Regions from separate parts of the Cupriavidus sp. KK10 genome, predicted to be linked through region 1. Evidence: predicted binding sites of a transcription regulator. Region 1 holds the regulator's gene; the other holds the start of a gene.
What was found. The regulator sigma-54, encoded in region 1, starts transcription at its own class of promoters, with help from an activator protein. The targets are predictions, from matches to a motif close to TGGCANGNAANCTGCTTT.
Positions count from the first base shown of each region.

Region 2: the regulator sigma-54 is predicted to act here: its motif matches at 1,919-1,936, upstream of KB879_RS18185 (ethanolamine ammonia-lyase subunit EutB).

Region 1 covers NZ_CP073677.1:442,811-449,895, forward strand. The annotation lists gene ptsN (PTS IIA-like nitrogen regulatory protein PtsN) at 1-387, opposite strand, end outside; gene hpf (ribosome hibernation-promoting factor, HPF/YfiA family) at 843-1,193, opposite strand; gene KB879_RS02305 (RNA polymerase factor sigma-54) at 1,242-2,723, opposite strand; gene lptB (LPS export ABC transporter ATP-binding protein) at 2,859-3,659, opposite strand; gene lptA (lipopolysaccharide transport periplasmic protein LptA) at 3,717-4,367, opposite strand; gene lptC (LPS export ABC transporter periplasmic protein LptC) at 4,436-5,065, opposite strand; gene KB879_RS02325 (SIS domain-containing protein) at 5,109-6,092, opposite strand; gene KB879_RS02330 (monovalent cation:proton antiporter-2 (CPA2) family protein) at 6,234-7,085, shown strand, end outside.
Region 2 covers NZ_CP073677.1:3,888,733-3,895,817, forward strand. The annotation lists gene KB879_RS18175 (FadR/GntR family transcriptional regulator) at 154-825, shown strand; gene KB879_RS18180 (AI-2E family transporter) at 872-1,909, opposite strand; gene KB879_RS18185 (ethanolamine ammonia-lyase subunit EutB) at 2,113-3,495, shown strand; gene eutC (ethanolamine ammonia-lyase subunit EutC) at 3,506-4,297, shown strand; gene KB879_RS18195 (aminoacyl-tRNA deacylase) at 4,394-4,867, opposite strand; gene KB879_RS18200 (LysR family transcriptional regulator) at 5,005-5,940, opposite strand; gene KB879_RS18205 (MFS family transporter) at 6,033-7,085, opposite strand, start outside.

The DNA of each region.
Region 1 (7,085 bases):
CATGTCGCGGTCGGAAAGCAGTTGCGCGATTTCTGACAGGATTTCCAGGTGCTGCTGCGTAGCCTGTTCGGGCACCAGCAGGAAGATCAGCAGCGATACCGGCTTGCCATCCGGCGATTCGAACGGAATCGGCTCGGCCAGGCGCATGAAGGCGGCCAGCGGCTGCTTCAGGCCCTTGATGCGGCCGTGCGGGATCGCCACGCCGGCGCCCAGGCCGGTGGATCCCAGCGACTCGCGCGCGAACAGGTTGTCCGTCACGATGGCGCGCGCCACACCATGGTTGTTCTCGAAGAGGAGCCCGGCCTGCTCGAACACACGCTTCTTGCTGGTGACGCTGACGTCCAGGGTGATGTTGCCGGGTGGCAGCAATTTGGCCAAACGATTCATGGGCGATGCGCAGGATTTCAGTTAGCGGGCAGATCGTTCCGCGGGGCAGTGGGCTGGCTCCGGGCTGCCGTTGGCCTGGCCGGAGGCGTCCGGCCCATTATAGAGCAGCGACTACCCCCGTATTGTGCAGCGCAGCGGGGCAAGCCGGTGCAGAACGATACATGGTGATGCAATCGTGCCTCCGGGCCGGGAGCCGGCGCACCGATGCGGGGCGCGGCCAGGATTCCCTCTCTTTGTATGGCGCAGCATACACCTTGGCGCTGCGCTTGCGAACACTCTTGCCCATTCGGGTGAAAAGCGTTGGCTCCGGCGCCACAGCCGGGCCGCACCGCCAGTGCGGGCGCGGCATGCCGGCGGCAACCCGGAACGCAAGGGCGCAAAAAAGCCGCGCTTCGTGGCGCGGCTTGCCTGTTCAATCCTGATTCAGCAGCCCGCTGCGGGGCTGCCGGGCACGGTCATTGCTGCATTTGCGCTGCGGCCATCTGGTACTTGACCGCTTCGCGGTCGTGGCCTTGCACGCGATCCTTGTAGCGGATCACCTGACGGTCCAGCTTGTCGACGAGTGCGTCGATCGCTGCATATAGGTCTTCGTGATGCGCCTCGACAAAGATGTCCTTGCCCTTGAGATGTAGATTAATTTCCGCGTACTGACGCCGGTCCTTTTCCTTGTGGTTGTCGACAGAGAGCAGCACGCTAACGCCAATGACCTGATCGAAATGCCTGACGATTCGCTCCAGCTTCGTTTCCACGTACTCACGCAGAGGGGGCGTGATGTCCAGGTGGTGTCCACTGATCTTGAAGTTCATAGCGCTTCTCCTTCTGAAAGAGCCTCACCAGGCAGGCGGTGGGCTCGGCTACAAAGACTTGCGGAGATTGACTGCGGGGATCTTCAGGGCTTCGCGATACTTGGCAACAGTGCGGCGCGCAACAACAAAGCCTTGCTCACCCAGCAGTTCGGCAATGCGACTGTCGGAAAGGGGATTCCTCGGGTCTTCGGCTCCTATCAGTTGCTTGATCAAGGCGCGGATGGCCGTTGATGAAGCCGCGCCACCGGTTTCGGTGGACACGTGGCTGCCGAAGAAGTACTTCAGTTCGAAAGTACCCATCGGCGTTGCCATGAATTTATTGGTCGTCACCCGGGAGATGGTTGACTCGTGTAAACCCAGTGTATCGGCAATCTCCCGCAAAACCAAGGGGCGCATGGCGATTTCGCCGTGACTGAAAAAGTTCTTTTGACGCTCGACAATGGCCTGCGAGACACGCAGGATTGTGTCGAACCTTTGCTGGATGTTCTTGATCAGCCAGCGCGCCTCTTGCAGCTTTTGCTGCAGTCCGGCCGTGCCGGACTCACCCTTCGCGCCACGCAGGATTTGGGCATACATATCGTTGATGCGCAGCCTCGGCATCACATCCGGATTGAGCTGCGCGATCCAGCCGCCGCCACCCTTGCGCACGAACACGTCCGGCACCACAAAGTCCGCTTCCGGGCGGCTGTACGCATGGCCGGGGTAGGGCGCCAGCGAGCGGATCAGTTCGTGTGCGGACTTCAGTGCCACTTCATCTACCTGCAGCGCCTTCTTCAGCCGCGTGTAGTCGCGTACTGCGAGCAACTCCAGGTGATTGCTAACGATGTTCAGCGCCAGTTCGCGTTGCGGGTGCGTCAGGCGTCGCAACTGCAGGGCCAGGCACTCGGCGGCGTTGCGCGCACCCACGCCGGGCGGGTCGAAACTCTGCAGCAGCGTGAGGATGGCGTGGACTTCGTCGATCTCGAACTCGAGTTCTTCCGGCAACTCCGTGCAGATCTCCTCAAGCGATGCGCTCAGGTAGCCATCGTCGTCGAGCGATTCGATCAGGAAGATGGCCAGGCCTTTGTCGCGCGCCGAGATCTTCAGCGGCGTGAGCTGCTCCATCAGGTACTCGCGCAGCGTGGGCTCGGCCTCGCGCAGCTGCATCGGCGTTTTTTCATCCTCGTCGCCCTGGGGGCGGCGGGCAAAGTCGTCCAGGCTCCAGTCGCCGCTGCCGTAGTCGTCGCCGTTGCCGCTGTCGCCATAGCTGTCGTCGTCACCCGCGCCGTCGGCGCGAGCCTCGCCATTGCCCTGGGGCTCAGCCGGGGCGGGCGCCGGTGCGCTCTGCAGGTTGACCGAGCCGTCGGCCGCCACGCGCAGCGGGCTTTCGATCCAGTCGTTCTCGCGCTCGAGCAGCGGGTTTTCCGTCAGCGCCTGTTCGACCTCTTGCTGCAGTTCCAGCGTGGAGAGCTGCAGCAGCCGGATCGACTGCTGCAGTTGCGGGGTCAGGGCCAGATGCTGGGAAAGACGGAGCTGTAGCGACGGTTTCATGCGAGCTATTCTATGCGCATCTTTCCGTTGTTGGAACGGAAATTGCTATCGCTTATGCGGTCCGATCGCCGCTGGCTGTGGGAGGGCCCACGCGCGCCCGCGAAGAGGCCTGCCGCTCGCGGGCAGGCCGTTAAGTCACATGCGGAAGTTCTCGCCCAGGTAGACGCGCCGCACTGCGTCATTGGCGATGATTTCCTCGGGCTGGCCCGCGGCCAGCACCGTGCCTTCGCTGATGATGTAGGCGTGGTCGCAGATGCCGAGCGTCTCGCGCACGTTGTGGTCGGTGATCAGCACGCCGATATTGCGTGCCTTGAGGAAACTGACGATGCGTTGGATCTCGCCCACGGCGATCGGGTCCACGCCGGCGAAGGGTTCGTCCAGCAGGATGAAGCGCGGCGACGACGCCAGCGCGCGCGCGATTTCGACACGGCGGCGCTCGCCGCCCGATAGCGACAGCGCCGGGTTGTTGCGCAGGTGCGCGATCTGCAGGTCGTCGAGCAGCGAATCCAGGCGGCGCTCGATCTCGGTCTTGGGCAGCGGCTTGCCGTTGCTCACCTGAAGCTCCAGCACCGCGCGGATGTTCTCTTCGACGTTGAGCTTGCGGAACACCGAGGCTTCCTGCGGCAGGTACGACAGCCCCATGCGCGCGCGCTCGTGGATCGGCAGGCCGCTGATGTGGTCGCCGTCGAGCACGATATCGCCTTCGTCCAGCGCCACCAGGCCCACGATCATGTAGAACGAGGTGGTCTTGCCCGCGCCGTTAGGCCCGAGCAGGCCGACCACCTCGCCGCTCTTCACGTCGAGCGAGACGTCCTTGACCACCGTGCGCGAGCCATAGCGCTTCTTCAGGTGGCGCACGACCAGCGTGCTGCCGCCGGGAAGGACGGTGGAGGCTTCGACGGAAGGCTTGTCGGCGATGGTTGCGGTATCGGTCATTGGCACGGTCTGGCGTTCAGGCGTTTCTGGCGCGGGCAGGCAAGCCGGCGCCAGGCGTCAGGGTTTGTTGGCAGGCGCGGGCGCCGTCTTCAGGTCCAGCGGCGAGCCGCCATTGCCCGTGGCGCCGGCCTTCTGGTCCTGGCGCGGCGACAACACCGCGCGCACGCGACCGGACGGATTGGCGGCCGCGGCGTCGCCACTGCCGCCGCCGGCGGCCGTGTAGAACTCCTTGCGGCTGTCATAGGTCAGCACCGCGCCGCGGATCTCATCGACCTGCTTGGCGCCCTGCAGGCGCGCCATGCGGGCATTGCCGATCAGCTTGGAGTACTCCTGCTTGCCGTCGTACTCGATGCGGTCGCCCCAGCCGTCGATGTATTCGTCGACGCCTTCGCGCTTCTGGCGGATGTAGGCCTGCTTGCCCGGCTTGGCGGTGGCTACCGCGAACTGGTAGCCCTCGGGGTCGGTGCGCAGTTCGGCGGCGTCGGACTTCAGGATCATGGTGCCCTTGGTTAGCACCACGTTGCCGGTCAGCGTATAGATCTGCTTGACGTCGTCGTAGCTGGCGTTGTCCGCCTCCAGCACCATCGGCTTGTCGCGGTCCGCTCGCTCGGCCAGGGCGGGCTGGGCCAGCAGGCCGAAGGCCATGGCCAGGGCGAGCAGAGCCGGGGCGGTGCGTCGACGGGACGATGTCGTCAGGGAAGCAGTCATGTTGGCAGGGGTTGCTTGAGGGCGTCTGGGTATGTTGGTGCGGGTTGGTGCGGCCCCCGGGCCGGGGCTCAGGACCCCGGCGCGCGGCCTGGGGACGGCCCGGTGATGATGGTGCCGCGTACATTGCCGAGCAATTGTACTTCGCGCGTGACGTTGTTGAAGATCAGGCCGTTGGCGGTCATCACCGACGGGCCGCGCGTCAGCTTGACTGGCTTGTCGGTCTTGACGATGTCGTCATTGATCAGCAGCTGGAAATAACTGGATGCGGCGGTCAGCTGCGGGTCCTTGGACACGTCCACGCCCTGCTGGCGCATGACGAAGCCGTTGCCGTACAGGTCGATCACCGAGCCCTCGGCGTTCATGCGGCCCATATCGGCGCGGGCGGTGACCGGCGGGCGGTCCGGCTCGTACGCGCGCATGGCGGGCCGGGTCACTTCGTAGGTCTGGTCGTCCTCGAAATGGACCATGCGCTCGCCGGTGAAGCGGATCTTGGTGCTGCCGTCCGGCGCCAGCTCGGTGGCCGAGAAGCGGTCCATGAAGTAATCAGGCTCATGCTTCTTGGTGCTTTGCGCGGCCAGGTCTTCCTTGGGGGAGTTGATCTGGACCAGCCAGAACGTGCTGCCCGCCACGAAGGCCATCAGCAGCAGCGGCAGCAGCCGCATGACGATGCCGCTGAGGGAGGCGAGGAGTGCCTGCATGGTGTCCTTGGCGTTGTGCCGGTTGTGCCGGGCCCGCGCCCGCTCAGATGACCTTGGCGCGGGTCAGGTCGTGGATATGCAGCGCGCCGGTCAGGCGGCCGTCGTCGTCCACCACCAGCAGCTGGTTGATGCGGTTGGCTTCCATCACCTGCACCGCCTCGACGGCGAGCTGGTTCTCGTTGACCACGTGCGGGTTGCGGTGCATGACCTCGCCGATGGGCACGGTCTTCCAGTCGCGCGGGGTTTCCAGCAGGCGGCGCAGGTCGCCGTCGGTGAAGACGCCGATGGCGTGTCCGTCCGGATCCACCACGGCGGTCATGGCCATGCCCTTGCGGGTGATTTCCATCAGCGCCTGGGCCAGCGGCGTGTTCTCACGCACCTCGGGCACGGCGTTGCCGGTGCGCATCACGTCGCGCACATGGGTCAGAAGCTTGCGCCCGAGCGCGCCGCCGGGGTGCGAGCGGGCGAAGTCTTCCTCGCCAAAGCCGCGCGCGTCCAGCACCGCCACTGCCAGTGCATCGCCGAGCGCCAGCGCCGCGGTGGTGCTGGCCGTCGGCGCCAGGTTCAGCGGGCAGGCTTCTTTCTCGACCGCCGCGTCCAGGTGGACGTCGGCCAGCTTGGCCAGGTTGGAGTCGGGGTTGCCGGTGACCGAGATCAGCCGCGCGCCGATGCGCTTGACGATCGGGATGATCGACAGCAGCTCGCCGGTCTCGCCAGAATTGGAGAAGGCGATCAGCACGTCGTCGCGCGTGACCATGCCCAGGTCGCCGTGGCTGGCTTCGGCCGGGTGCACAAAGAACGCCGGCGTGCCGGTAGAGGCCAGCGTGGCCGCGACCTTGCGTCCGATATGGCCGGACTTGCCAATGCCCGAGACGACCACGCGCCCGGTGCATTGCAGGATCAGCAGCACGGCACGGGCAAAGTCGCCGTTCAGGCGTCCGGAAAGTGCGGAAACCGCATCGGCTTCGGTCTGGAGAGTGTCGCGGGCGAGTCTGAGTGCTCGATCCGCATCGAAATTGGCTATCATGGCGACGAAGTATACCAACGAATGCGATGGCGCCTGGCCCGACCCATGGCGCACGTCGTGCTTGCCGTGCTCGCCGTATTTTGCCGGCAGGGTGCCCGTGCCGGGTCGGACGCGCGCCTGGCCGGTCACCCAGACCGCCTGATGCATTCTCCGCTGGAACTGACCCTGGTGCTGCTGGCCGCCGCCGTCTTCGGCGTGGTCGCATTCCGCATGCTGCAGCTGCCGCCGATGCTGGGCTACCTGGCCGTTGGCATCCTGATCGGCCCGCATGCGCTGGGGCTGGCCAGCGACACCGCGCAGACCAAGTACCTGGCCGAATTCGGCGTGGTCTTCCTGATGTTCTCGATCGGGCTGGAGTTCAACCTGACCAAGCTGCGCTCGATGAAGCGGCTGGTGTTCGGCCTGGGCGGCTCGCAGGTGGTGCTGTCGATGCTGGCGGTGGTGCCGGCCAGCTGGGCTTTCAACTGGCTGTTCCCGCTGTCCTGGCAGGCGTCGGTGGCGCTGGGCGGGGCGCTGGCGATGTCTTCCACCGCGATCGTCTCCAAGATGCTGTCCGAGCGCATGGAGCTGGAAAGCGAGCACGGCCGCAATATCATCAGCATCCTGCTGTTCCAGGATCTGGCGGTGGTGCCGCTGCTGATCGTGATCCCGGCGCTGTCGCGCGATCCGGGCGACCTGATGGTGGCGCTGGGCCTGGCCACGGTCAAGATCGTGGTGGCCCTGGGCGCCATCTTCTTCCTCGGCCAGCGCCTGATGAGCCGCTGGTTCCACGTGGTGGCGGCGCGCCGTTCGCAGGAACTGTTCATGCTGAACCTGCTGCTGGTGACGCTGGGCATGGCGGCGCTGACCGAGCGGCTGGGCCTGTCGATGGCGCTGGGCGCCTTCATGGCGGGCATGCTGATCTCCGAGACGCCCTACCGCCACCAGGTGGAAGAGGACATCAAGCCGTTCCGCGACGTGCTGCTGGGGCTGTTCTTCGTCACCATCGGCATG
Region 2 (7,085 bases), 3.2 Mb from region 1:
ACGTTTCGGCGCATAATTCCCGCTTCTGCGCGGCGGTACAAATTGGTTGGACCAATCTGCCCGGCGACCCGCGCAAGCTCAGGAGCGAGGACATACGGCATGACGGCAGCGGCAGCAAGGCACGGGCGCACCCGCGGACGCGTGGAGTCGGTCATGCGCCGGATCGAGACCGCGCTGCTCGACGGCACCTGGCCGCCCGGCACGCGGCTGCCGGCCGAGCGGGTGCTGGCCGGGCAATACGAGGTGGCGCGCAACACCGTGCGCGAGGCGATCCAGCGCCTGGCCGCGCGCGGCCTGCTGCAGAGCCGGCGCGGTGCTGGGGTCTACGCCACCGACCAGCTGCGCGCCGGCATTGCCTCGCCCTGGGGCCAGCTGGTGGCCGACCACCCCGCGCTGCGCGACGACATCCTGGAGTTCCGCCGCGTGCTGGAGGGCGCGACCGCGTATTTTGCGGCGCTGCGCGCGGATGCCGCTGACGTGAAACGGATCCGCGCCCTGATGGCCGAGCTGGAACGCGCGCGTGCCGCCGACGACAAGCAGGCAGAGGCCGATGCCGATGCGCAGTTGCATGACGCCATCGCCCAGGCCTCGCACAACACCATGTTCCTGCACCTGCATACCAGCGTGATCGGCATGCTGCGCGAGCACATCACCATCAACGGCACCGGCCTGCGCGAACAGGACGACGGCGCCTCAGACCTTCTGTTGCTGCAGCACCGCACGCTGTGCGATGCGATTTGCGCGCGCCGCCCGGAAGAGGCGCGCACCGCCATGCAGACCCATATCGACTTCGTGCGCAGCCGGGTGGAGCAGGACGGCGCCTGAATCAGGTATTGGTCCTACCAACGCTGCGGCATGCCGGCCGCGGCACTCAGATCAGCCCGGCGCCGGCAAGCTCCCGCTTCAGGTAGGCGTAGAAGATCGGTCCGGCGATCACGCCCGGGATGCCGAACAGCGTTTCCATCAGCAGCATCACCGTCAGCAGTTCCCACGCCGCGGCCTGGATGCGCGCACCGATGATGCGTGCGTTCAGGAAGTACTCCAGCTTGTGGATCACCACCAGGAACACCAGCGACGCCACCGCGATCGGCAACGACACCGACAGCGAGGCCACCACGATGGCGGTGTTGGAAATCAGGTTGCCCAGCACCGGCAGCAGCCCGGCCACGAAAGTGATCACCAGCAGCGTCTTGGTCAGCGGCAGGTGCACGCCAAAGAGCGGCAGCACCAGCAGCAGGTAGATCGCCGTCAGCACGGTGTTGATGGTCGAGATCTGGATCTGCGCGAAGATGAACTGCGAGAACGCCTGCTGCAGCGTGCGTGCGCGCGCCACCAGCGCCGCGGCCAGCGGCCGGCGGTTGGGCCGCACCACCGCGCGGTACAGCGCCACCATCGCGCCGATCACCAGCCCGATCAGGATATGCACCAGCGTGCGCAGCACCTCGGCACCCAGCTTCTGCGCCATCGCGGCATGCTCGCGCAGCGTCTCGATCAGCGTGTTGGCCAGCTCGTCCACGCCGTTGGGCAGCGCATCGCTGAGCCACGGCGGCATCTGCCCACGCGAGCGGTCGATGATGTCGGCCACATGGTTGAGCAGCCCGTCCAGGGTATTGCCCTCGCCACTGACAAAGCGCACCAGCAGCCAGCCCGCCAGCGTCAGCGCCAGCAGGATCAGCGCCGACAGGATGGCCACGGCCAGGGCGTCGTGGCGCTGGTTCAGGCGCTTCAGGCGCGGCGCCAGCACGTCCACCAGCGAGTACAGCAGCAGCCCGGACAGCAATGCCGCCACCAGGTTGGCGTGGAGCACGGTCCAGAGCGCCAGGGCGGTCAGCAGGTAAGCGACGGTGCCGACGCTGTACCACGCGGCCGGCAGCAGGCGCGGGGTGGTGGTCGGGTCGGGGTCTTTCATCGGGGTCTCCGGCATGCAATTTGCTCAAATTTATTCTGAATTCTCGCCGATCCAGATGTTGTTCCTGAGTCAGGCCATGTGCGCTGAGGCGATGTTGGCATCACGGCACACGCAAAGGCTGTCTATATTAGGGGGAATCGTGCCCGGCAAGGCGCCTGGCGCACCGCTGTCATCGTTTTCCCCAGAGCCCAGGAACGGAGCGCATGGCCTACACCCACACCATCGGCACCCACCGCCACGTCTTTGCCGACCTGCGCACGCTGCTGGCCCGGGCCAGCCCTGCGCGCTCCGGCGACGCGCTGGCGGGCGTTGCCGCGGCCAGCGAGCAGGAGCGGATGGCCGCGCGGCTGGCGCTGGCAGAGGTGCCGCTCAAGCAGTTCCTGACCGAGGCGCTGGTGCCGTATGAGGACGACGAGGTCACGCGCCTGATCCTGGACCGGCACGATGGCGCGGCCTTTGCCGCCATCGGCGCCACCACCGTGGGCGACCTGCGCAACTGGCTGCTGCTGCATGAGACCGACAGCGCCACGCTGGCGCGGGTGGCGCCGGGGATCACCCCGGAGATGGCCGCCGCGGTCAGCAAGCTGATGCGCAACCAGGACCTGGTGGCGGTGGCGCGCAAGTGCCAGGTGGTGACGCGATTTCGCAGCACGGTGGGGCTGCCGGGCCGGCTCTCGGTGCGGCTGCAGCCCAACCACCCGACTGACGATCCCAAGGGCATTGCCGCGTCGATCATCGACGGGCTGCTCTATGGCTGCGGCGATGCCACCATCGGCGTCAACCCGGCTTCGGACAACCTGGGTGCCATCGTCTCGCTGCTGCGCATGATCGATGAGCTGCGCAGCCGCTTCGACATCCCCACGCAATCCTGCGTGCTGACCCATGTCACCAACACGCTGCGCGCGATCGGGCAGGGCGCGCCGGTGGACCTGGTGTTCCAGTCGGTGGCCGGCAGCGAGCGCGCCAATGCGGCCTTTGGCATCAGCCTGTCGCTGCTGGCCGAGGCGCACGATGCCGCGCAGGCGCTCGCGCGCGGCACCGTTGGCGACAACCTGATGTACTTTGAGACCGGGCAGGGCAGCGCGCTGTCGGCCAATGCGCACCACGGCGTCGACCAGCAGACCATGGAGGCGCGCGCCTACGCGGTGGCGCGCGCGTTCTCGCCGCTGCTGGTCAATACGGTGGTGGGCTTTATCGGTCCCGAATACCTGTACGATGGCAAGCAGATCATCCGTGCCGGGCTGGAAGACCACTTCTGCGGCAAGTTGATGGGGGTGCCGATGGGCTGCGACGTCTGCTACACCAACCATGCCGAGGCCGACCAGGACGACATGGACACGCTGCTGACGCTGTTCGGCGTGGCCGGCATCAATTTCATCATGGGCGTGCCCGGCGCCGACGACATCATGCTGAACTACCAGAGCACCTCGTTCCACGATGCGCTGTACCTGCGCGAGGTGCTGGGGCTGCGCCCCGCGCCGGAGTTCGAGGCCTGGCTGCAGCGCATGGGCATTGCCGATGCCAGCGGCAGGCTGCTCGAGCCCGCCGCGCGCCAGCCGCTGCTGCAGATGGCCCACAGCCTGTAAGGTGCAGCCGATGACGGCCAGACGCCCGCCTCCCGCCGCTCCTGCCAACGCCGATGCCGATGCCGACCCGTGGCAACGCCTGCGCCAGTTCACGCGCGCGCGCGTAGCGCTGGGCCGTACCGGCCACAGCCAGACCACCGATGCGGTGCTGGCCTTCGGGCTGGCCCATGCGCAGGCGCGCGATGCGGTGCACCTGCCGCTGGACGTGGGCGCGGTCACCGCGGCGCTGGATGCGGCGGGGGTACAGAACCTCGCCGTGCACAGCGCGGCGCCGGACCGCGCGCACTACCTGCGGCGCCCCGACCTGGGCCGGCGCCTGGACGATGCCAGCCGCGCGCGGCTGGCCGCGGCACGGCCGGGCGACGCGCCCGATGTGGTGTTCGTGGTTGCCGACGGCCTGTCCGCGCTGGCCACGCAGACGCACGCGCTGCCGTTGCTCGATGCCACCCGCGCGCGCTTGCCGCAGACATGGCGCATCGGCCCGGTGGTGGTGGCCGAGCAGTCGCGCGTGGCGCTGGGCGACGAGATCGGCGAGCTGCTTGGCGCACGCCAGGTGGTGATGCTGATCGGCGAACGGCCCGGCCTGAGCTCGCCCGACAGCCTTGGCATCTACCTGACCCATGCGCCGCGCACGGGCCGCACCGATGCCGAGCGCAACTGCATCTCCAACGTGCGCCCCGAAGGCCTGCCGTATGCGCAGGCCGCCGACCGGCTCGCCTTCCTGCTGCGCGGCGCGGCGGCATTGGGCCGCTCGGGCGTGGACCTGAAGGACGACAGCGTGCCGGCGTTGCCTGAAGGCTGAAGCGTCTGCATCCCCCACCCGCCAGCATGCAAAACGGCCACCGCGCGGGTTCGCAACCCGCGTGGTGGCCGTTCAGTGGCCAATAAAAAGCGCCGCTTACATCATGCGGCGCGAAAACTGCCCGTGCCCAGCGTCCGACATCAGCCGCGAGAACTGTTCGCCGCTCATGTGCACCAGTTCCTGGTGGTCGCCGCCTTCGAAATACACGTCGGGCTGCGCCATCAGGCTGTCGTCCACATAGGTCTGCATGCCGTAGGCCATCGCCACCGGCGGGATCGCGCCGAGGTCGCAATCCTTGAAGATCTCGCGGATCTCGTCCTCATGCGCCAGTACCAGGTTGCGCCCGGTCTGTTCGCAGATGGCGGCCATGTGCAGATGGTGGCTTGAAGGAATCACGGCGGCGACATAGCCGCGGTCATCCTCCAGCAACAGCGTCTTGGCCAGCCGGTCCCCGGGAACATGCGCGGCCTCGGCAGTGGCCATGCTGCTGAGGGTGTAGGGGTGGCGGATGATGTCGTACTGGGTGTTCTTGCTGCTCAGGCAGCTTGCAAGCGTGCTAGCCAGGGCCATGGTAGCTCCTCAGGTGCGGATGCGCCGACGGTTATCCTTGTGCTCCTACTATAGTCCGTGGCGCCGCTGCCGAAGGCGACGCGCCCAGGGTCTGTTCCCCCATGGGAACAGACCCTAGCGGTGCAGGCGCGGCCACACTAGCGGTGCAGGCGCGGCCACACTGCCTGCAGCTCGGTCTTCAGGAAGTTCAGCAGATAGCGCGTGGCCAGCGTCTGGTAGCGGTTGGGCATGGTCAGCATATAGAGCTTGCTGCCGAACACGCTGATGCGGTAGTCACAGAGCAGCGGCACCAGCGCGCCGCTGTCCAGTTCGGCGCCGATCGCATAGATCGGGAGAATGCCGATCCCCAGGCCTGCCAGCACCGACTCCTTCAGGAAAGCAAAGTTTTCCGAGGTCAGCGTCGGTTCGAGCACCACCTGCTCGCGGGTTTCGTTCGCGTCATGGCCTTCATCGGCATCCAGCCGCGTGCCCGATGCCTTGAGTTTCTGGCCCACCGGCGACGCGCACACCATCGCATGTCCTTGCAGCCCGGTGAGTGTTTTCGGCGCAGGATGCGCGGCGAGATACCCCGGCGACGCGCACACGATCCAGTCGACTTCGCCAATCTCCGTGGCGACCACCGAATCGGGCGGGGTGGAGATAATGCGCAGCGCCACGTCCACGTCCTCGGACACCAGGTTGTGCACGCGGTTGTCGAACATGACGTCAAGCGTGATGTCGGGATAGCGCTGCTTGAACAGCACCAGCAGCGGCGACAGTAGCGTATGCCCCAGCCCTGTGGGCACCGAGAGCCGCACATGGCCCTGCAGGCTCTTGCCCATATTGCTGATCAGCGCATTGGCGGCCGCTACTTCGCCCAGGATGTTGCGGCCGTGCTCGTACAGGCCGGCGCCGACCGGGGTCGGCTCGACATGGCGCGTGGTCCGGCGCAGCAGCTGCACGCCCAGCTCTTCTTCGAGCGCCTTGAGCCGGTAGCTCACATTGGCGCGCGTCATCTTGAGCTTGCGCGCGGCCGCGCTCAGGTTGCCCGCATCGACGATGTCGACGAACAGGCGCAGGGCGTTCAGGTCCATGGGGTGATCAATGAAAGACGGGGGCAATTGCGGCCCCCGTATATTGCCATGCTCGTGGCGGCGTCCCGCGGCATTGCACCGCGGGGTGCGCATCAATGCTCGTGATGCAGGTATTTGGCCTGGCGCGGCAGGCGCAGGCTGACGAAGAAGGCAATCACCATCATCGCCGTCACATACCAGTAGAACGCGGTCTCGTGGCCGAGCGTCTTCATGCCCAGCGCCACGTATTCGGCGGAGCCGCCGAAGATCGCGTTGGCGATGGCATAGGCCAGGCCCACGCCCAGCGCGCGCACCTCGGGCGGGAACATCTCGGCCTTCACGATGCCGCTGATCGAGGTGTAGAAGCTGACGATGGCCAGCGCCACGGCGATCAGCACAAAGGCAAGCTCGGGGCTGCTGACCGTGCCCAGCGCGGTCAGGATCGGCACCGTGCAGAGCGCACCCAGCGCGCCGAACAGCAGCATGTTGGTGCGCCGGCCGATGCGGTCGGACAGCGCGCCGAACACCGGCTGCATGCACATGTACAGGAACAGGCATCCCGTCATCACATAGCTGGCGGTCTTGATCGACATGCCGGCGGTGTTGACCAGGTACTTCTGCATATACGTGGTGAAGGTGTAGAAGATCAGCGAGCCGCCCGCGGTATAGCCGAGCACCGTGAAGAAGGCGGCCTTGTGGTTGCGGAGCAGCGCGGCCACGCTGCCGGCTTCCTTGCTGCCGCGGGTGGCTGCCGACGAGGTCTCGTGCAGCGTGCGGCGCAGGAACAGCGCCACCACCGCGGTGACCGCGCCGACCACGAACGGGATGCGCCAGCCCCAGGCCTTCAGTTCGGCCTCGTCCAGCAGTTGCTGCAGGATCACCACCACCAGCACCGCCAGCAACTGGCCGCCGATCAGCGTCACATACTGGAACGACGAGAAGAAGCCGCGCCGGCCGCGCAGCGCCACCTCGCTCATATAGGTGGCGGTGGTGCCGTATTCGCCGCCGACCGACAGGCCCTGGATCAGGCGCGCGAGCAGCAGCAGCGCCGGCGCCCAGTTGCCGATGCTGGCATAGGTGGGCAGGCAGGCGATCAGCAGCGAGCCGGCGCACATCATGATCACCGAGATCAGCATCGAGTTCTTGCGGCCGTGGCGGTCGGCGAT